4 regions of the Geodermatophilus sp. SYSU D00766 genome follow, and region 4 is predicted to be linked to each of the others. Evidence: riboswitches for the same ligand, from Rfam matches in the RefSeq annotation. Region 4 holds a riboswitch; each other region holds the start of a gene.

Region 1 (4,609 bases), on a different contig from region 4:
GCGGCGGGTTCTTCGAGGGCCCGCGCTGGCACGACGGCACGTGGTGGGTGTCGGACTTCTACCGGCAGACGGTGAGCCGGGTGACCGCCGACGGCCAGGAGACCGTGCAGTTCGAGGTCCCCGGGCAGCCGTCGGGCCTGGGCTGGCTGCCCGACGGGTCCCTGGTCGTCGTCTCCATGAAGACCCGCGAGCTGCTCCGGTGGGACGGCTCGTCGCTGACGCCCCACGCCGACCTCTCGGAACACTGCGGCGGGCACCTCAACGACCTCGTGGTCGACGACGCCGGGCACGTGTTCGTCGGGGACTTCGGCTTCGACCTCATGGGTGGCGGCGCGCCGACCACCGCGTCGATCAAGCGGGTGGACCTCGACGGGACGGTGTCCGTGGCCGCCGAGGGGCTGCAGTTCCCCAACGGCACGGTCATCACCCCGGACGGCGGCACGCTCGTCGTCGGGGAGACCCTCGGCAACCGCTACACCGCGTTCGACCTGGCGCCCGACGGCTCGTTGACCAACCGCCGGGTGTGGGCCTCCCTGGGCCCCGAGGTCACCGGGCGGAGCACCGAAGAGGTGCTCGGACAGCTCGCCGTCGCACCCGACGGCTGCGCCCTCGACGCCGAGGGCCGCATCTGGGCGGCCGACGGCGTGGGCGGTCGCGTCGTGCGGGTGGCCGAGGGCGGCGAGATCGTCGACGCCGTCGCCGCACCCGAGGGGCTGGGCGTGTTCGCCTGCATGCTCGGCGGCGACGACGGCCGGACGCTGCTGATGTGCGCGGCGCCGGACTTCTACGAGCACAACCGCGCGCCGGTGCGCGAGGCGGTGCTGCTGGCCACGGAGGTCGACGTCCCCCACGCCGGCCGCCCCTGACGCTCAGCCGCCGGTGACGGCGCGGGAGGTCCGGCTGCGGTGGACCGCGCGCGGGGGGCGCATGCCCAGGTCGGTGAGGATCCGCCCGGCCCGGCGCCGGCGCTCGCAGGCGCGCTCGCGCAGCAGGGCGCCGAGCGCGGCGTTGACCGACCGGTCCGCGCGGCGCTCGAGGAACTCCGCCGTCGCGAGGTGGGTCGCCGCCCGCCGCAGTGCCTCCACGTGCTCGCGCCGCTCGTGCGGTCGACGGTCCGCCGCACCCCCGCCGGTCCTCGTGGTGGTCGTCGTGGTCTCGGTCATGCGCTCCTCGCCCCCTCGGTGGTCCCCGCACCCATGAGGACGCCGCGAGGACGCCGGCATGACGCGGACCGCGGGAAGCACCCCCGGACGCACCACGCCCCCCGGCCCGGACGCGGGACGGGGGGCGTGCGGAGCGGAGTGGGTCAGTAGGCGCGGCCGCTCGTCCCGCCCTTCTTGTTCTTGCTCTGGTAGTCGCGGATGAACTGCTTGATCTTGGCCTGGTTCTGCGGCTTCTGGAGCTCCTGCACCACCTTGGCGGCGACACCCGAAGCCACGAGCTTCCTCAACATCCCCACGGGGTCCTCCTCATGTCGGTTGCCTGTCGGGTGCCCCGTCAACGTGCGGTGCAACCCTGGGGATCCCGGCGGCTGCGCTCCCCGCGCGTGGCGGGCCGTTGACGGCGTGTGCGGACGCACCGCCACGTCCTTTCTCGTCCCGCCCGGCGTGTCGGCGACGGCGCGTCGCCGGGAGGACGGCGGCGGCACGTGCATCCGTGCAGGTCGGAGCCGGTGTCCCGCCGTGCGGCCGGTGTCAAGTCCCGGGAGCCGGTCCGGGCGTGGCGGGCCCCCGGTCCGGTTGAGGGGCCTGGGACCCCTCCCTACCGTCGTCGCGGTCCGGCCAGGGTCCTCCGTCACGCCCTGTGTGACACCCGCCGGACACGCCGAACCGGGCACCGGCACGAGAGCCGGTACCCGGGCCGGGGACCCACCGCAGTCCTGGGGTGGAGCGCGATCCGTCGCGCCGGGCGACTCCCCCGTCCGAACCCGTCAGCTAACCCGGTAGGCGGCCGTGGAGAACAGGAGAACCGTCGTCGATGACGACTGCACGCACGTCCACCACCCGCCGCTCGTTCCGCGGCATCGCCGTCGCCGCCATCGCCGGAGCCGGCATCGTCCTCTCACCTCTCCCGGCCTCGGCGAACTCGGGTGGTGGTGGGACGGCGACCGCGACCGTGGCCGCCGCGCCGGCGGTCGCCCCCAACGCCGCGGCCCAGGTCGCCGTGGACACCGCGCTCGCCCAGGTCGGTGACCCCTACGTCTACGGCGCCACCGGCCCGAACGCCTTCGACTGCTCGGGCCTGACCAGCTACTCCTACGCGGCGGCCGGGATCTCGATCCCGCGCACCTCGAAGCTCCAGTCGACCTTCGGCACCGCGGTGGCCAAGTCCGACCTGCAGCCGGGTGACCTGGTCTTCTTCTACAGCCCGGTGTCGCACGTGGGCATGTACATCGGCAACGGCCAGATGGTCCACGCCTCGACCGCCGGCAAGCCGGTCGCCGTCGTCGACCTGGACTCGATGCCGAGCTACGCGGGCGCCCGCCGCGTCGCCTGACGCACCTCAGGCAGGGTGCCCCGGCCGGCCTCCCCGGCCGGGGCACCCTGGTCGCCGTGGACGACGAGGACGGCCCGCGATGGCCCCGCCGCGCCGGCTCCGGCCCGGTCGTGGCGGTGGGCAAGCTGGTCGCCGACCAGATGCTCGAGCTCAGTGAGCCGCTGCGGGCGGGGAGTCAGCAGCGGGTGGTGCGGACGACGACGGCGGGCGGGGCGCCGGCCAACGTCACGGCGACCCTGACCCGGCTCGGCACCCCGGCGCGGCTGGCCGGGTGGGCCGGGGCGGACCCGCTCACCGACACGCTGCTCGCCGGCCTGGCCGCGCGGGGCGTGCAGACGGCGGTGGTCCGCCGCGGCCGGGCGCCGCTGTCGACGGTCCTCGTCCACCCCGACGGCGAGCGGACGCCGCTCACCGACCGGGGTGAGGGCGGCCTGACACCGGACGACGTCCGCGCCGGGTGGCTCGCCGACGCCGCCGTCGTCCACCTGGACGGCTACGACCTGCTGCGCTTCCCGGACGCGCTGGTGGCCGTCGCCTCCCTCGCGCGCGACGCCGGCGTGCCGGTGAGCGTCGACATCGCGGCCGCGGCGCGGATCGAGCGGCACGGGGTCGCGGCCTACCGCGGGCTGCTCGCCGGGCTGCGGGCGGACCTGCTGTTCTGCAACGCCGCCGAGGCCGCGGTGCTGGGGCTGCTCGGCGGCCTGCCCGCGGAGGTGCCGCCGCTGGTCGTGGTGCACGCCGGCGCACACCCCACCCGCGTACTCACGCGGGCGGGTACGTGGCAGGTGCCGGTGGCGCCGCTGCCCGAGGGGCGGCTGCGCGACACGACCGGCTGCGGGGACGCCCTCGCCGCCGGGGTGCTGGCCGGGTGGCGAGGCGGGGCGCCGGTGCTGGACGCGGTCCGGACCGGGCACGAGGCGGCCGCGGTGGTCGCCGGTGTGCTCGGCGGCCAGCCGCCGCCACGTCCGTCGTGAACTTGGCTTTGACCTGCGGTTTCGTCTTGAGCAGCGCTTCAGTTGACGGTAGGCTTCGATCATGTGTTCGAGCGATCCCGCCGGCGGTGACTCGCTCGACGACGTCGCCGCGCTGGTTGCTGAGCGGAACCGGATCGACGCCGCACTGGCCCGCCGGGTGCGGGCGGCGGAGCTGTCCCAGGCGCCCGAACGCGACGGGCTGAAGTCGATGACGTCATGGCTGTGTGGGCACTGCCGACTCTCGCTGGCGGCCGCTACCCGGTTGGTGCGCAACGGGCGGGCGCTGGAGCACCTGCCCGCCCTGGCCGAGGCGCACGAAGCAGGCTGGGTGACCGCCGAGCAGGTCACCGAGGCAGCTCGGGTCGTCACTCCCGAGCGGCTGGCCGCTGCGACCGCGCGGGGCGTCGACCTGGGTGCGATCGACGCGGCACTGACGCAGGTGGCCCTCGACTGCGACCACCGCGACCTGGCCGGCGTGGTGCAGCGGTATCTCGACGCGCTGGATCCCGACGGTCCCGAGCCGGATCCGACCGAGGACCGGTCGCTGACGGTGGCCAAGCACGCCGACGGATCCCTGAGCGGCCGCTTCCACCTCGACGCGGTCGGTGGGGAGAAGCTGCAGGCGGCGCTGGAGGCGCACGTGCAAGCCGACCGGCCCGCCGGCGACCAGCGCACCCGCGCACAGCGGCAAGGTGACGCGCTGGTGCAGCTGTGCGACAACGCCCTGGGCTCCGGTGCATTGCCGGTGCTGCGGACGGTCAAGCCACACGTGGCCGTGCGGGTCGACCTCGACGACCTGGCCGACCCGGCGGCCGGCGCAGGCAGTGCCCCCATGGGGTTCGGCGCGGTCATCTCCGCCGCTCGGGCCCGCTGGCTGGCCTGCGACGGCCAGGTCACCCGCATCGTCATCGGCCCGGAAGGCCAGCCGCTCGACGTCGGCCGCACCAAGCGGGTGGTCACCCCGGCCATCCGCAAGGCCGTCGAACTCCGCGACGGCGGCTGCGTCTTCGCCGGCTGTGACGCGCCGACCCACTGGGCCGACGTGCACCACCTGGTGCACTGGATCGACGGTGGCGAGACCTCACTCGACAACTCCGCGTTGCTGTGCGAGCGGCACCACACCAAGGTCCACCACGGCT
Region 2 (4,609 bases), on a different contig from region 4:
CCTGTCCTCACGGGTGGGCTGCAGGGGCATGGGGATCCTTCCGCCGGGCACCGGGGCGCTCGTCCGGGTGACGCGGGCCACCGCTTTTGTGCTGCGGTAGAACATAAACGATCCGGGCCGATAACCTCAACCCGTGGACGACGGCCGCGCGACGACCGGCGCCCGGCAGTCGACGCTGCGGGCGACCAACCTGGCGCTGGTGCTGCGCGCGGTGTGCGCCGACCCCGGCGAGCTGTCCCGGGCCGGCGTCGCGGCGGCGCTGGGCACCGCTCGCGGCACGGCGTCCCGCCTGGTCGACGACCTGGTCGCCGGCGGCCTGCTCGACGAGGTGGAGCGCGGGCCCGCCGCGCGCCGCGGCCGCCCGGCCACCCCGCTCGCTCCGGGCTCCCGGCCGGCGGGGCTGGGCATGCAGGTCGACGCCGGGCTGGTCGCCGTGCGGGTGCTGGACCTGCGCGGGCGGACGGTGGCCGAGCGGCTGCACGAGGAGGACCTGCGCGGCAGCGACCCGGGGACCACGCTGGCCCTGCTCGGCCGGCTGGGCGCCGAGGTCCTCGCCGCGCTGCCCGACGGCGTCCGGGTGGTGGGGACGGGACTGGCGCTGCCGGGCCTGGTCGACGCCGGGCGGGGCCTGCTGCTGCGCGCGCCCAACCTGGGCTGGTCGCGGGTGCGCCCCGCCGAGGTGCTCGCCGACCTCCTCCCCGGCGCGCCGGTGCCGGTGCTGGGCAACGAGGCCGACCTGGCCGCGCGCAGCGTGGCGGAGGACGCGCCGGGCCGCCCGGGGGCGCACCGCGACTTCGTCTACCTGTCGGGGCAGATCGGCATCGGCGGCGCCGCGGTGCTGGCCGGCCGCGTGATGACCGGCAGCTCCGGCTGGGCCGGCGAGATCGGCCACGTCTGCGTCGACCCGGCCGGGCCGGACTGCCCGTGCGGGTCGACGGGGTGCCTGGAGCGCTACGCCGGCCGGCTGGCGCTGCTGGCCGCCGCCGGGGTGCCCGCCGACGCCGGCCCCGCCGAGCTGCGGTCCCGGGCCGAGGCCGGCGACCCCGGTGCCCGCCGCGCCCTGGACAGTGCGGCGTGGGCGCTCGGCGTCGCGCTGGCCGGGGTGGTCAACGTGCTCGACATCCCCACGGTCGTCCTGGGCGGGCACCTCGCCGAGCTCACCGGCCTGCTGCGCCCGCGGCTGGAGGAGCACCTGGCCCGGCGGGTGCTCTCGGCCCGGTGGCGCCGGCCGGAGGTGGCGGCGGGCGGCACCACGCCGGCCGCGGGGGCGACCGGCGCGGCGCTGCGCGCCCTCGACGCGGTGCTCGAGGACCCGGTGCGGTGGCTGGGCGGGATCCCTCAGCCGGTGTAGTTGACGTGCACGTGGTCGTAGTGGTTGGCCGTGGCGCTGCCCCGGTCCTCCATCTGCGACCACGAGCCGCCGGGCGAGGAGAGCATCTTCTGCTCGTAGATCAGGTAGTCGACGCCGAGCTCGTCCCAGTGCGCGATGTGGTACTGCACGATCGCGTCACCGAGGGCCGTGTCGCTCATGACCATGTAGTCCAGCGCCAGGCCCGAGGGGTGCCCACCGGGGTCGGTCGCGCTGGCGCGGGTGCCGCCGAGGGTGATCGAGGCGGCGCCGGGGACGTTGCTGACCACGGCGTCGGCGGCGGCCTGCACCACCGCGCGCACGGGGCCGGAGGTGTTGGTGATCCGGGCGACCCGCGACGCCGTGGTGCCGGTGGCCGAGGACGACGAGGAGGACGCCGCCGCCGGGGCGGCCTCGGCGGACCCCTGGTCGGCCGAGGCGGCCTGCTCGGCCTCCGCGGCGGCCTGCGCCTGCGCCGCCTCGGCGGCGGCCTGCGCCTCGGCGGCCGCCTGGGCCTCCGCCGCCGCCTGCGCCTCCGCGGCGGCCCGCGCCGCGGCCTCGGCGGCCTGGGCGTCGAGCACGGCCTGGTCGGCGCCGGCCTGCGCCTGCGCGGCGGCGGTCTCGGCGGCCTCGCGGCTGCCGCGGCTGGCCGCGAGGGCCTCCAGCGGCTGCAGGTCCTCCGGCTGCACCGGCGGTGCCTCGGCGGCCGGGCCGGTGCGCGCGGGCAGGCCCAGCGCCTGGGCGACGGTCACCGTCTCCGACGTCCCGGCCTGCGCCTCGGCGGCCGGGTCGGGGGCGACGAGCACGTTGGCCAGCAGTGCGCCGGCGGCCGCCACGCCCAGCAGCAGGGCGGGCCGGCGGACGGGCGGGCGGCGGCGCGCGGGGCCGTCGGGGGTGTCGGGCGAACGGCGGATCTCGGCGGTGGCGGCGTCCGTGCCGGTGGTGCGGGCGTCCATGCGGTGGGGGTGCTCCAGGGGGAGGCACGGCGCGGCCGGGGCGGCGCCGTGGTGGGGTGCGGGCAGGAGGCGGCACGGCCGTCGCGCGCGACGCGGGCGCACCGGCGTACGCCGTCCGGGAGGCCCGGACGGGCGCGGTGCGGCGTCGGGGACGGCCGGGCGCGGTCAGATGCGGGAGCGCACCCGGGTGCGGCGGAGCCGGCGGGGTGGTGCGGTCGTGCTGCAGAAGCGCGCCATCCGGCGGCTCTCCGTTTCTCCCGATGGCCGCCTACCGGGTCAGCTGACGGGTTCGGGCGGGAAGCAGCCCTACCCGCGGCCGGACGGCGTCCGGCGTGCGGGATTCACCCCAGTGGTGCGGTGGGTCCCCGGCTCGCCCCGGAGGGCGACTCGGCGGCATCCGTCCGGACTCCCCGGACGGGGACGCGACGACCGGTCGGACGGCGGCCACGGTAGTGGCCGTTACCGCTCCGTGACAATCTCGGCCCGGGCGAGCGTGACGAGCGTCGCGTCCCCGCCCGGCGTGTCGCCGGCGCCGCGCCCGGCCCGGCTCAGCTGCCGAGCAGCCGGCGCAGCCAGTCGACCTGGGTGCGGACCGACCACAGCGCGACCCGGCCGGGCACGGTGACCGCGACGCGTGCCAGCCGCGCGCCCAGCCGCAGCAGGTCGGCGTACTCGGCCGGGCGGGGCGCGGCGGCTGGACCGCGGCCGGCGGCCCCCGGCGGTGCCGGGGGACGCCCGGCCGGCGGCCCGGGGTCGGGCGCGGGCTCGCTCCAGGCCTCGGCGTCGGGGGTGCCGGACTCGGGCACCAGCAGGTCCAGCGCGGTGCGGCGGCGCGGGTCGCGCAGCGAGGCGAAGGAGGGGATGGCCGGGGAGTCGGGGCCGCCGTCGTCGTCGGCCGGCGGCGCGAGCCGGTCGTCGCGCGCAGGCGTCGCGGCGCGGGGCAGGGTGGTGGGCGGCTCGGGCACGACCCGGCGGATCGCGGTGACCAGTCCCGCGCCGAGGCCGGGGACGGCGGCGAGCTCGCGGCGGGTGAGGGCGGCGAGCGCGGCGACGTCGGTGATGCCGGCGCGGGTCAGCGCGGTGACCGCCCGGGTGGGCAGGCCCAGCGCCTCGATCGTCCCCGCCGTCGCGTCCCCGGGTGAGCTGGTCGGCATGGCGGAGGACCCTAACCGCCGCCGCTCAGCCGGCCGCGCCGGTGTCGGGGGCCGGAGGGGCGCCGGCCGGTGCCGACGACGTCGCCGACCCCGCGGACGACGGCGGGGACGACGCGGGTGCCGACGGCTCCGACGTGGCCGCGTCCGTCGGCGCAGGGTCCGACGGCTCCGGGTCCGACGGCTCCGGGTCCGTGGTCGTCGGGTCGGTGGGCGGGGTGCCCGTGGGCGCGGTGTCGGTCGGCGTGGAGCCGGTCGGAGCCGTGTCCGTCGGCGTGGTGTCGGTCGGCGTGGTGTCGGTCGGTGTCGTGCCGGTCGGCGCCGTGTCCGTCGGCGCGGCGTCCGTGGGCGCGGCGTCGGTCGGTGCGGTGTCCGTCGGTGCGCTGTCGGTCGGCGCCGTGTCCGTCGGCGCGGGCTCTGCGGGCGCGGGCTCCGCGGGTGCGGTGGCCGCCGGTGCGGGGGCCGGCCCGGACAGCGCGCTCTCGGGTGCCGTCCCGCCCGCGCTCCCGGCCGGCGCGCCGCCACCGGGCGCCGGGGCCGGCGCCGAGGGTGCGGTGGCGACGACGAGCGTCACGACGTCGCCGCGCTGCAGCGGGACACCCACCGGGTCCAGGTCGGCGACCGTGCCGGGTTCGACGGCCGTCGTCTCCTCGGTCCGCTGCTCGACGGTGAGCCCGAGCGCGGAGAGGTCCGCGGCGACCTCGTCGGCGGGGCGGCCGACGTGGTCGCTCGCCGTCAGGACGGTCGCGGTGGCCGCCGCCGCGCTGCCCCCCGCGCCGGCGCTGGTCTCCGCGGCCTGCGCCGGGGCCGGGTCGCCGCCCGAGCCGCCCGGCCACAGGAGGACCGCGAGCAGGCCCACCAGCAGCAGCGCCAGCACCGGGGTCAGGACGAGCAGGCGCGTGCGCCGGCGGGCCGCCACGCCGCCCGGCGCGGGAGCTGCCGGCACCTCCGCCGTCTCCACGGGATCGGCCGCGACGGCGCGGGTCGCCGGCGGGGCGGGCGGCGCCGGCCGGGCGGCCTGCTCGATCGTCTCCTCGACGGCGGTGAGGAACGCACCGGCGTCGGGGAGCCGCTCGCCGGGGTCCTTGACCAGCGCGGCGCCGATGAGCGAGCGGACGCGCGGCGGCACGTCGTCGGGCAGGGGCTGCGGGTCC
Region 3 (4,609 bases), on a different contig from region 4:
CCGAGCAGGAGGCCGCCGCGGTCACCTCGACCGCCGAGGAGGAGGCCCGGCGGCTGCTCGCCGAGGCCCGCACCGAGGCCGAGGCGCGGCTCCGCGGGGTCGCCGAGATGCGCGAGGCGGTCATCGCGCTGCGCCAGCAGACCCGCAGCGAGGCCGCGGCCGTGCTCGAGGCGGCCCGCCGCCAGGCGGCGGAGGTGGGCCGGGCAGCGGCCGAGGAGCGCGCCCGGCTCGACCGCGCGGCCGCCGAGGCGCGCGAGCAGCGGGACCGGGAGGCCGCCGAGGTGCGCGCCCGGGCCGACGCCGAGGCGCTCGAGCGCCGGCTGGCCGCCGAGGCCGAGCTCGCGCCGCTGCGCGACGAGCGCGACCAGGCCCGCGAGTGGCTGCTCGGGCTGACCGGCCAGATCGACCGGGCCCTCGCGGTCGTCGCCGGGGCGCTGCCCGAGGACGTCCCCGTCCTCGCCGAGCGCCGGGGGACCGCCGGAGTGCCGGACGGTCGCGACCCGGTCGCCGTCGGTGATGCGTCGCAGCTCACGATGCTGCACGGGGCCGGCCGGCCCGAGGTCGCCGCGGCCTCCTGACCGGCTCGCTGAGCAGGGCGGACGCCGGCCGCGGGGTCGGCGTCCGTCCCGCCTGCACCCCACCTGTCCCGCCCGTCCCTCCGGTCCCCGTGTTGTCACGGACCGGTAACGGCCTCTACCGTGGCGGGCGTCCGGTTGGTCGTCCCTCCCCGTCCGGGGAACCTGGCCGGACGCCGCCGAGTCGTGTCCGTCCCCGCGGACGCGAGCCGGGGACCCACCGCAGTGCCGGGGTGAATCGCACCCGGCGAGCTCCGCTCGCCGGCGCGTAGGGCTGCTTCCCGCCCGAACCCGTCAGCTAACTCGGTAGGCGGCTCACGGAAGGAACGGAGTCTCCGCATGCCCCGCCTCCGGGCCCCCGTGGCCCGCAGGTGCAGCCGCCGGCGCGCGCAGCGTGCCCTCGCGTCCTCCTGACGCCGGCTCGACCCTGCCCTGCCGCGCCCGGCACCGCCGGAGCCGCCGGAGACCCGCACTCCGCCAGACCCCGTAGACCGCGACCGCGTGTGCGCGCCCACGCCCCGGGCCGCCGCGTGCTCTCTCCCCCCGGAGTTCCCACCCTCATGCCCCGTAACCGCCACACCGCCTCCGACACGCCGGAGACCCTCGAGGCCGCCGCCGTCGAGGTCACCGACGTCGACGAGGCCCCCGCCCGCCGCCGCGGCCTGCTCGGCTCCCGCCGTCCGGCGCTGCTGCTCGGCACCGCCACCGCCGGCGCCCTGCTCGTCGGCGTCCTGACCGCCACCGGTACCGGCGGCAGCGCCGACACCGGGACCGACACCGCGAGCGCCTCCGTGGGCGTCGCCGAGGCGCTGGGCATCCCGCCGCAGTCCGAGGACGAGGACGCGGCCACCACCAGCGCCATCGGGGACGACACCCTCGCCTCCCTCGAGGACCTCGCCGCCTCGCGCAACCAGCGCACCGCGGTCGACGCCGCCGCCGTCGAGGCCCAGGCCGCCGCCGAGCAGGCTGCCGCAGAGCAGGCCGCCGCCGAGGAGGCCGCCCGCGTCGCCGCCGAGGAGGAGGCCGCCCGCGCCGCCGCCGAGGCCCAGGCCGCCGCCGAGGCCCAGGCCGCTGCCGAGGCTGCCGCGGCCGAGCAGGCCGCCGCCGAGCAGGCTGCTGCCGAGCAGGCCGCTGCCGCCGCGCCGGCCGCCGCGGCCACCGAGGCGCCGGCCGCCAGCAGCAGCGGCTCGAGCACCGCCAAGAGCGGGTCGTTCAAGGACTACGCGCTCAGCCTCGTCGGCGCCGAGCAGTTCTCCTGCCTGGAGAAGCTGTGGGGCAAGGAGAGCGGCTGGAACCCCACCGCGCAGAACCCCACCAGCACCGCCTACGGCATCGCGCAGTTCCTCGACTCCACCTGGGCCAGCACCGGCATCGCCAAGACCTCCGACGGTTACCTGCAGATCGACGCCGGCCTGATCTACATCAACGACCGCTACGGCTCGCCGTGCGAGGCCTGGGCCCACTCGCAGGCCACCGGCTGGTACTAGAAGGACCCGCTGCCCCCCACACCTCGCTCCGCTCGGCGGGGGCCCCTGCACCGGGGCCGTTCCAGCACGTCACCCAGGGGGGCCGTTCCGGTACGTCACTGAGGGAGGGCCGGTGACCAGGGTGGTGCCCGCGGCGTTCGTCCGCGCGCACACCCAGGTCCGCCGGCCCTCCCTCGTCCCGGAGGTGCGGCTGCACGTCGCCGACGACGTCGTCGCGCTGTGGGAGGCCATGGAGGACGCCGGCGGGGCCGGTGAGGACCCGCCGTTCTGGGCCGCGGCCTGGCCCGGCGGGCAGGCGCTGGCCCGGGCCGTGCTCGACGGCGCCGTCCCGGTGGCCGGCCGCCGCGTCCTCGACCTCGGGTCGGGCAGCGGGCTGGTCGCCGTCGCCGCCGTCCTCGCCGGTGCCCGGCACGTGCTGGCCAGCGACGTCGACCCGTTCTCCCGGACGGCGGTCGCGGTCAACGCGGTCCTCAACGGCGTCACCGGGATCAGCGTCATCGGCGACGTCCTGCACCGCGAGCCCCCCGACGTCGACCTCGTCCTGGCCGGGGACGTCTGCTACGACCGCGTGATGACCGAGCGGGTGCTGCCCTTCCTCGACCGGGCCCGCGCCCGCGGCAGCGCCGTCCTCGTCGGCGACCCGGGCCGGCCCTACCTGCCGCACGAGCGGCTCGAGCCGGTCACCGTCCTCGACGTGCCCGAGACCGAGGGCCCGGGCCTGCGCCGCACCACGGTGTGGCGGCTGCCCTGAGCGCCCCCGGGCACCGAGCCGCGCTCGGTAGGGTCGCCGCCGTGGCCGCACCGCTCCCCGTCCCGCCCGGCGGCAGCCGCGGACGCCGCGCCCGCCGCCCCTCCGGCGACGACCGCGAGCGGGCCATCCTCACCACCGCCGAGGAGCTGCTCGGGCAGCGTCCGCTGGCCGACATCTCCGTCGACGACCTCGCGCGGGGAGCGGGCATCTCCCGGCCGACCTTCTACTTCTACTTCCCGTCCAAGGACGCCGTCGTGCTCGCGCTGCTCGACCGGGTGGTCGAGGAGGCGCGCGCCTCCCGGGCCGCGGCGCTGCGGCGGGCCGGCGACGACGTCCGCGCCGGCTGGCGGGGCGCGCTCGAGGCGGTCCGCGACACCTTCCTCGCCCACCGCGCGCTCACCACCGCGGCGGCGTCCCTGCTGGCCACCAGCGCCGAGGTGCGCGCGCTGTGGTCGCAGGTGATGGAGCAGTTCGTCGCCGAGACCGCCGCCGCCATCGAGGCCGAGCGGGCCCGGGGCGCCGCCCCGCCCGGGCCGCCCGCCCGCGACCTCGCCGTCGCACTGAACTGGATGGACGAGCGGGTCATCCACGCGACCGCCACCGGGACGACGCCCGCGCTGGCCGAGGACGACCTGCTCGACGTGCTGCTCACCGTGTGGCTGCGCACCGTCTACGGCGGTGACGGCCCGGCCGCCGCCCCCGGTTGACCGACGCGCCGTCGACCGACTCGACAGTGTGTCGAGTACCGTCGTGCAGGTCACCCCGGCCGTCCCGAGGAGCGCCATGACCGAGCCCAGCACCGCCCGCCACGTCGACGTGCTGATCGTCGGCGCCGGACTCTCCGGCATCGGCGCGGCCTGCCACCTGCAGCGCGAGGCCCCGGGCCGGACCTACGCCGTCCTCGAGGCCCGTGAGGCCATCGGCGGCACCTGGGACCTGTTCCGCTACCCGGGCGTGCGCTCGGACTCGGACATGTTCACGCTCGGCTACTCCTTCCGGCCGTGGACCGACCCGAAGGCGATCGCCGACGGCGCCTCCATCCGCGAGTACGTGCAGGACACCGCCCGCGAGTACGGCGTCGACCGGCACGTCCGCTACGGCACCCGCGTCGTCGCCGCCTCGTGGTCCACCGAGGACTCGCGGTGGACGGTCACCGCCGAGCGCGCGGGCACCGGCGAGACCGAGACGTGGACCTGCTCGTGGCTGTCGGTCTGCTCCGGCTACTACCGCTACGACGAGGGCCACCGCCCGCGGTTCCCCGGCGAGGAGCGCTTCGGCGGGCAGGTGGTGCACCCGCAGCACTGGCCCGACGACCTCGACTGGACCGGCAAGCGGGTCGTCGTCATCGGCAGCGGCGCCACCGCCGTCACCCTCGTGCCCAGCCTGGCCGAGCGGGCCGCGCACGTGACCATGCTGCAGCGCACCCCCACCTACGTCGTGAGCCTGCCCGGCCGCGACGCGCTCGCCGAGAAGCTACGCCGCCGGCTGCCCGACCGCGTCGTCTACCCGGTGGTCCGGTGGAAGAACGTGCTGGTCTCGATGGCGTCCTTCCAGCTCAGCCGGCGCCGGCCCGAGCTGATGAAGCGGGTCCTCGCCAAGGCGGCGGCCAAGGAGCTGCCCGGCAGCGTCGACGTCGGCACGCACTTCAACCCGCCCTACGACCCGTGGGACCAGCGGCTGTGCGTGGTGCCCGACGGCGACCTGTTCCGCGTGCTGCGCGAGGGCCGGGCGTCGATCGTGACCGACCGGATCGCCGGCTTCGACGAGACCGGCATCGCGCTGGAGTCGGGGGAGCA
Region 4 (4,609 bases):
GCTGGCCCGCCCGGCCCGCCCCGGCAGCGGCCCGAGGTGCAGCAGCCCGCCGGGCACCGCTCGCAGGGCCAGTGGCGCCGGCCCCCAGTACCAGACGCCGAGCTGCTCGAGCGGCACCGGCGAACCGGCCGGGCGCCACGGCTCGACCACCCGCGGCTCGGCGGCCCGCAGGTCGGCGAGCAGGCCCGGGACCAGCGCCGAGTCCAGCCCGCTGGTGGTGTTGGCGAGCGACACCCCGCCGGTGCCCTCCTCGCGGTCGACGAAGACCCCGGCGAGGAACCCCGGCATCGAGCCGCCGTGGCCGGTGAGCGTGCGGCTGTCGACCCGCAGCACCTGCAGCCCCAGCCCGTACGCCGACCAGGCCGGTGAGGAGGGGTCGACGCCGGCCGGCACCGCCATCTCCTCCAGCGTGGCCGGGGAGAGCACGTCGCCGGTGTCGCCGAGCAGGAATGCGGCGAAGCGGGCGAGGTCGGCGAGGGACGCCCACAGCTGGCCGGCGGCGGCCATGACCCCGGCGTGGTGCTCGGGCTCGGGCAGGACGACGTCGGCCCACGGGTGCACGGCGTACCCCTGCGCGGCACGGCCCGACGGGCGCGGCGTCGTCCGGGCCATGCCCAGCGGCGCGAGCACCTCGCCGGTGACGACGTCGTCCCACGGCCGGCCACGCAGCCGCGCCACCAGCTCGCCGAGCAGGCCGAAGCCGAGGTTGGAGTAGTGGAAGCGCCGGGCCTCACCCAGGACGACGTCGCCGCCGGTGAGCGCGAGGTCGGCCAGCGAGCCGCCGGGCACCCGCTCCCACCAGCCGCCGGGGCTCTCGGCGGACGCGCCGGCCAGGTGCGACAGCAGCTGCCCGATCGACCGGTCGCCCAGCGGCGTGCCGGGGACGTGCCGGTCCAGCGGGTCGTCCAGGCCCAGCCGGCCCTCGTCGCGCAGCCGCAGCACCGCGACCGCGGTGACCGTCTTGCTGATCGAGCCGAGCCGGTACTGGACGTCGGTGTGCGGCTCGGCGACGTCGCCGCGCCCGGCCGACCACGCCAGCCCGCCGTCGCGGACGACGCCGGCGACCAGGCTCGGCGCCCGGCCGTCGCGCTGGGCGCGGGCGGTGCGGGCCAGCAGGGTGCGGGCGGTGGCGGGCAGCACGGGCTCGGGCATGCCCGGAACGGTAGGTCAGGCCCGCGCGGGTGCCGCGAGCCTCCTGGTGCGGCCGGCCCAGCGCTCGAACACCACGGTGGCCAGCGGCGGGATCGAGGCGGCGAGCGCAAGCAGCGTCGTCCACGGCGACCAGCGCAGCACCCGGGACGCGACCAGCGCGACGGCGACGTAGGCGACGAACACCGCGCCGTGGACCGGGCCGAACACCTGCACGCCGACCTCGGAGGTCTCCGGCACGTACTTGACGTACATGCCGGCGAGCAGGCCCACCCAGGACAGCGCCTCGGCGACGGCGACGACGCGGAAGGCGGTGGCGACGGTGCGGGGGTTCATCGGTACGCGGTCCTCAGGCGTCGGCGGCAGCTCCGCAGGGACCAACGCGGCAGCCGGTCCCCCGGCTCCCCGTCCCGCTGTGACCCCGGTGACGTGCCGGAGCGGCCGCCCTCCAGGGTCCCGCGCCGACCGTGCGAGGCGTGGGGGGAAGGGTGGTCCTTCAGCCGATGCGGCGGGCTCCGGAGTAGCTGCCCATCGAGTCGATGCTGGCCACCTTGACGACGTCGCCGGAGGTCGGCGCGTGGACCATCTGGCCGTTGCCGATGTAGATGCCCACGTGGCTGACCGGGCTGTAGAAGAAGACCAGGTCACCGGGCTGCAGGTCGGCCTTCGACACCGCCGTGCCCATCTGCGACTGCATCTTGCTGGAGTGCGGGAGGCTGATCCCGGCGGCCTGGAAGGCGTACTGCGTCAGGCCGGAGCAGTCGAACGAGCCCGGCCCGGCGGCCGCCCACACGTAGGGCTTGCCGCGCTGGGCCATGGCGGTGGCGACGACGGTGCCGGCGACGCCGCTGGCCGGGGCCGGGGCCGCGGCCGGCGCGGAGGACGCGGTGGGGGCCTCCTCGGCGGCGGGCTCCTCGCGGTCCTCGTCGCGGCTGGCCCGCTGGTCCCCGGCGGCGTGCGCGGCGGCGGCGGCCTCGAGCGCGGCGCGCTGCTCCTCGGCGCTGAGCCGGGAGAAGTCGGCCTGGTAGGCGGCGATCTGGCCCTCGAGGTCGGCCTGCTGGGCGGCCACGGCGTCGTACTGGCGCTGGGCCTCGGCGGCGGCCTCGGCGGCCGCGGTCTGCGCGGCGGTGGCGGTCTCGGTGGCCGCGACGGCCTGGCCGAGCAGCTCGCCCTGGTAGCCGGCGACGCCCTGCAGGAGGCTGACGCGGTTGACGAACTCGTCGGCGTCCTCGCTGGTCATGAGGGCCTGGAACGAGCCCATGCCGTTGCCGGTGTAGGCCGACCGGGCGATCCCGACGACCTGCCGGCGGGCGGTGTCGACCTCGGCCTGCGCCTGGGCAAGGGACGCGGCGGCGGCCTCGGCCGCGGCCTGCTGGGCGGCCAGTGCCTCCCGGGCCTCGTTGAACTGCTCGGTGACGACCTCGAGGTCGTGCCCGCGGGCGGCCACCAGCTGCGCGGCCTCGGCCGCCGTGGTGGGCTCCTCGGCCAGGGCCGCGGACGGGACGACCCCCACGCCGACGCCGAGACCGAGGGCCCCGGCGAGGACGAGGGCGGCGCGGCGGCCGGGCCGGCGGTGCGGGCGGCCGGTCGCGCCGGGGACGGACGTGCGCAGGGACGCCACGCGGTGGTTCTCCTCTTCCCAGGCCGCCTACCGGGTTAGCTGACGGGTTCGGGCGTGGACTCGCCCGGCGCGTGCGGACACGCGCTGCACCCCAGGACTGCGATGGGTCCCCGGCCCGGCGCACCCGAGGGGCGCACCGGCTCGACGGCGTCCTCGGGGTGTCACCCAGGTCAGTGACGGAGCGCCCCGTTGGACACACACAGAGTAAGGGGCGTGACGGACCCGTGACAATCACCGCGGTGTAATCACATCGGTGACGTTCCGTGGTGGTGCGGCTACGGACACGCGGGACCCCGCCCGTTTGACCGGCCGCCGGGGCGTGTAGGAGTCAGGGCATGTCCTCCTCCACGCGGATGCGCCTGGCCCGGCCGCTCGTCGTGCTCGCGCTGCTCGGCTCCCTCACCGCCTGCGGCGACAACACCGACTTCTCCCGCGGGCCCACCAACTGCGACGCCAGCGGCGAGAACGCCAGCAACGAGAACGACGCCAGCTGCCAGGAGACCGGCCCGAATCCCGGCAACGACGCGCCGACCACCGACGACAGCTCCGAGGACTGAGCACCGCACCGGCGCCACTCCGACGGGCGCGCGCCCGCGGGGGCTGGTGCCATGAGCGGGTGACTCCGGAACGCAGGTGGACCGCGGCCCGCCTGCGCGCCGAGGTGCACACCCTGCTGCGCGGGGCCCAGCGGCTGCTGCGCGGCCGCGACCTCGCCCTCATCTCCGCCGGCCTGACCTTCTACGCGGGCATCGCGGTGGTGCCGCTGCTGCTGGTCGCCGTACGGCTGACCGCTCTGGTGACCTCGGCGGAGGAGGTGCGGGCGCTCACCGCGCGGCTGACCGAGCTGCTGCCCACGCCGCTGGGCGCCCCGGAGGCGGTCGAGCGGCTGGTCGAGGCCGGCACCCACCTCGACCTGCTGGGCTTCGTCCTGGCGCTGGTCCCGCTGACCTTCTACGGCGAGGGGCTGCGCCGCGCGCTGCTGCGCTTCAGCCAGCGCCGGGAGAACCTGACCGGCTGGCGCGGCCGGCTGCTCACCCTGCCGCTGGTCGTCGCCACGCCGCTGCTGCTCTACCCGCTGCTGCTGGCCGCCCGGGTGATGGCCGACCTGGCCCGCGAGGACGGCGTCGGGGCGGCACTCGGCCGCTTCGCCGTCGGCTACTACACCGTGCTGTTCGTCCTGACCGTGCCGGTGCTGTGGGGGTTCGGCGTCGTCTCGGGCGGCCAGCTGCGCTGGGGTGCGCTGACCAGCGGGGCGCTGTTCACCGCGGCCTGCCTGTCGGGCTTCCTGCAGGGCTTCGTGGTGTTCCTGTCCCTGCCGCTGGACCTGGGTGCCCCCTTCGGCGGCCTGGTCGTCGTCGGGGCGGTGGTCGCCGTCGGCCTGTGGCTGTTCCTGCTGCACCTGGTGCTGCTGGCCGGGTGGCTGCTCACCCAGTCACTCGACGAGCGGCTCGGCCGCCGTCACGCGGCCGGCGCCCCGCCCCACTCCGGGGGGACCTGGGGCGGGGCGGGTGGAGGCGGCGCCGCGGGCGCGGGCTCCGCGGGCGCCGTGGGGGGCACCTCCGGCTCGGGTCCCGGCTCGGGGACGGGCACCGTCGGCACCTCGGGCTCCGGTGCGGGCGCCTCCGGCACCGGGGCCGGCTCGGGCGCCGGCGCCTCGGGGGCCGGTTCGGGCTCGGGCGCCGGGAGGGGTGCGGGGTCGGGCTCCGGCTCGACGTAGTCGCTGCCGTTGCTCACCAGGATCGACACGACCTGGCCGGGCACCGCACGGGCACCGCGCGGCGGGCTGGTGCCGAGGAAGGTGCCGGCCGCCTCGTCGCTGTCGACCCGCAGCGTCTGCGG

Evidence for each region. Region 4 has a riboswitch for cyclic di-AMP ahead of ACI8AD_RS07610 (C40 family peptidase). Riboswitches for the same ligand answer to the same signal wherever they lie in the genome.
Region 1: it holds a riboswitch for cyclic di-AMP, as region 4 does, so the genes downstream of both, ACI8AD_RS23440 (C40 family peptidase) here and ACI8AD_RS07610 (C40 family peptidase) in region 4, are expected to answer to the same signal.
Region 2: it holds a riboswitch for cyclic di-AMP, as region 4 does, so the genes downstream of both, ACI8AD_RS01120 (hypothetical protein) here and ACI8AD_RS07610 (C40 family peptidase) in region 4, are expected to answer to the same signal.
Region 3: it holds a riboswitch for cyclic di-AMP, as region 4 does, so the genes downstream of both, ACI8AD_RS12110 (aggregation-promoting factor C-terminal-like domain-containing protein) here and ACI8AD_RS07610 (C40 family peptidase) in region 4, are expected to answer to the same signal.

Annotation. Positions count from the first base shown of each region.
Region 1 covers NZ_JBJGYI010000055.1:15,226-19,834, reverse strand. Annotated here, with positions in the region: gene ACI8AD_RS23455 (SMP-30/gluconolactonase/LRE family protein) at 1-866, shown strand, start outside; gene ACI8AD_RS23450 (hypothetical protein) at 870-1,163, opposite strand; gene ACI8AD_RS23445 (hypothetical protein) at 1,307-1,459, opposite strand; cyclic di-AMP (ydaO/yuaA leader) riboswitch at 1,813-1,965, shown strand; gene ACI8AD_RS23440 (C40 family peptidase) at 1,978-2,496, shown strand; gene ACI8AD_RS23435 (carbohydrate kinase family protein) at 2,553-3,470, shown strand; gene ACI8AD_RS23430 (DUF222 domain-containing protein) at 3,532-4,609, shown strand, end outside.
Region 2 covers NZ_JBJGYI010000001.1:247,114-251,722, forward strand. Annotated here, with positions in the region: gene xylA (xylose isomerase) at 1-30, opposite strand, end outside; gene ACI8AD_RS01115 (ROK family transcriptional regulator) at 134-1,351, shown strand; gene ACI8AD_RS01120 (hypothetical protein) at 1,339-2,304, opposite strand; cyclic di-AMP (ydaO/yuaA leader) riboswitch at 2,554-2,707, opposite strand; gene ACI8AD_RS01125 (DNA-directed RNA polymerase subunit alpha C-terminal domain-containing protein) at 2,853-3,458, opposite strand; gene ACI8AD_RS01130 (serine/threonine protein kinase) at 3,484-4,609, opposite strand, start outside.
Region 3 covers NZ_JBJGYI010000013.1:42,325-46,933, reverse strand. Annotated here, with positions in the region: gene ACI8AD_RS12115 (DivIVA domain-containing protein) at 1-578, shown strand, start outside; cyclic di-AMP (ydaO/yuaA leader) riboswitch at 743-904, shown strand; gene ACI8AD_RS12110 (aggregation-promoting factor C-terminal-like domain-containing protein) at 1,136-2,062, shown strand; gene ACI8AD_RS12105 (class I SAM-dependent methyltransferase) at 2,175-2,813, shown strand; gene ACI8AD_RS12100 (TetR/AcrR family transcriptional regulator) at 2,855-3,520, shown strand; gene ACI8AD_RS12095 (flavin-containing monooxygenase) at 3,597-4,609, shown strand, end outside.
Region 4 covers NZ_JBJGYI010000006.1:82,320-86,928, reverse strand. Annotated here, with positions in the region: gene ACI8AD_RS07620 (serine hydrolase domain-containing protein) at 1-1,152, opposite strand, end outside; gene ACI8AD_RS07615 (DUF3817 domain-containing protein) at 1,168-1,485, opposite strand; gene ACI8AD_RS07610 (C40 family peptidase) at 1,646-2,770, opposite strand; cyclic di-AMP (ydaO/yuaA leader) riboswitch at 2,778-2,914, opposite strand; gene ACI8AD_RS07605 (hypothetical protein) at 3,106-3,327, shown strand; partial or broken gene ACI8AD_RS07600 (YhjD/YihY/BrkB family envelope integrity protein) at 3,387-4,205, shown strand; gene ACI8AD_RS07595 (transglycosylase domain-containing protein) at 4,229-4,609, opposite strand, start outside.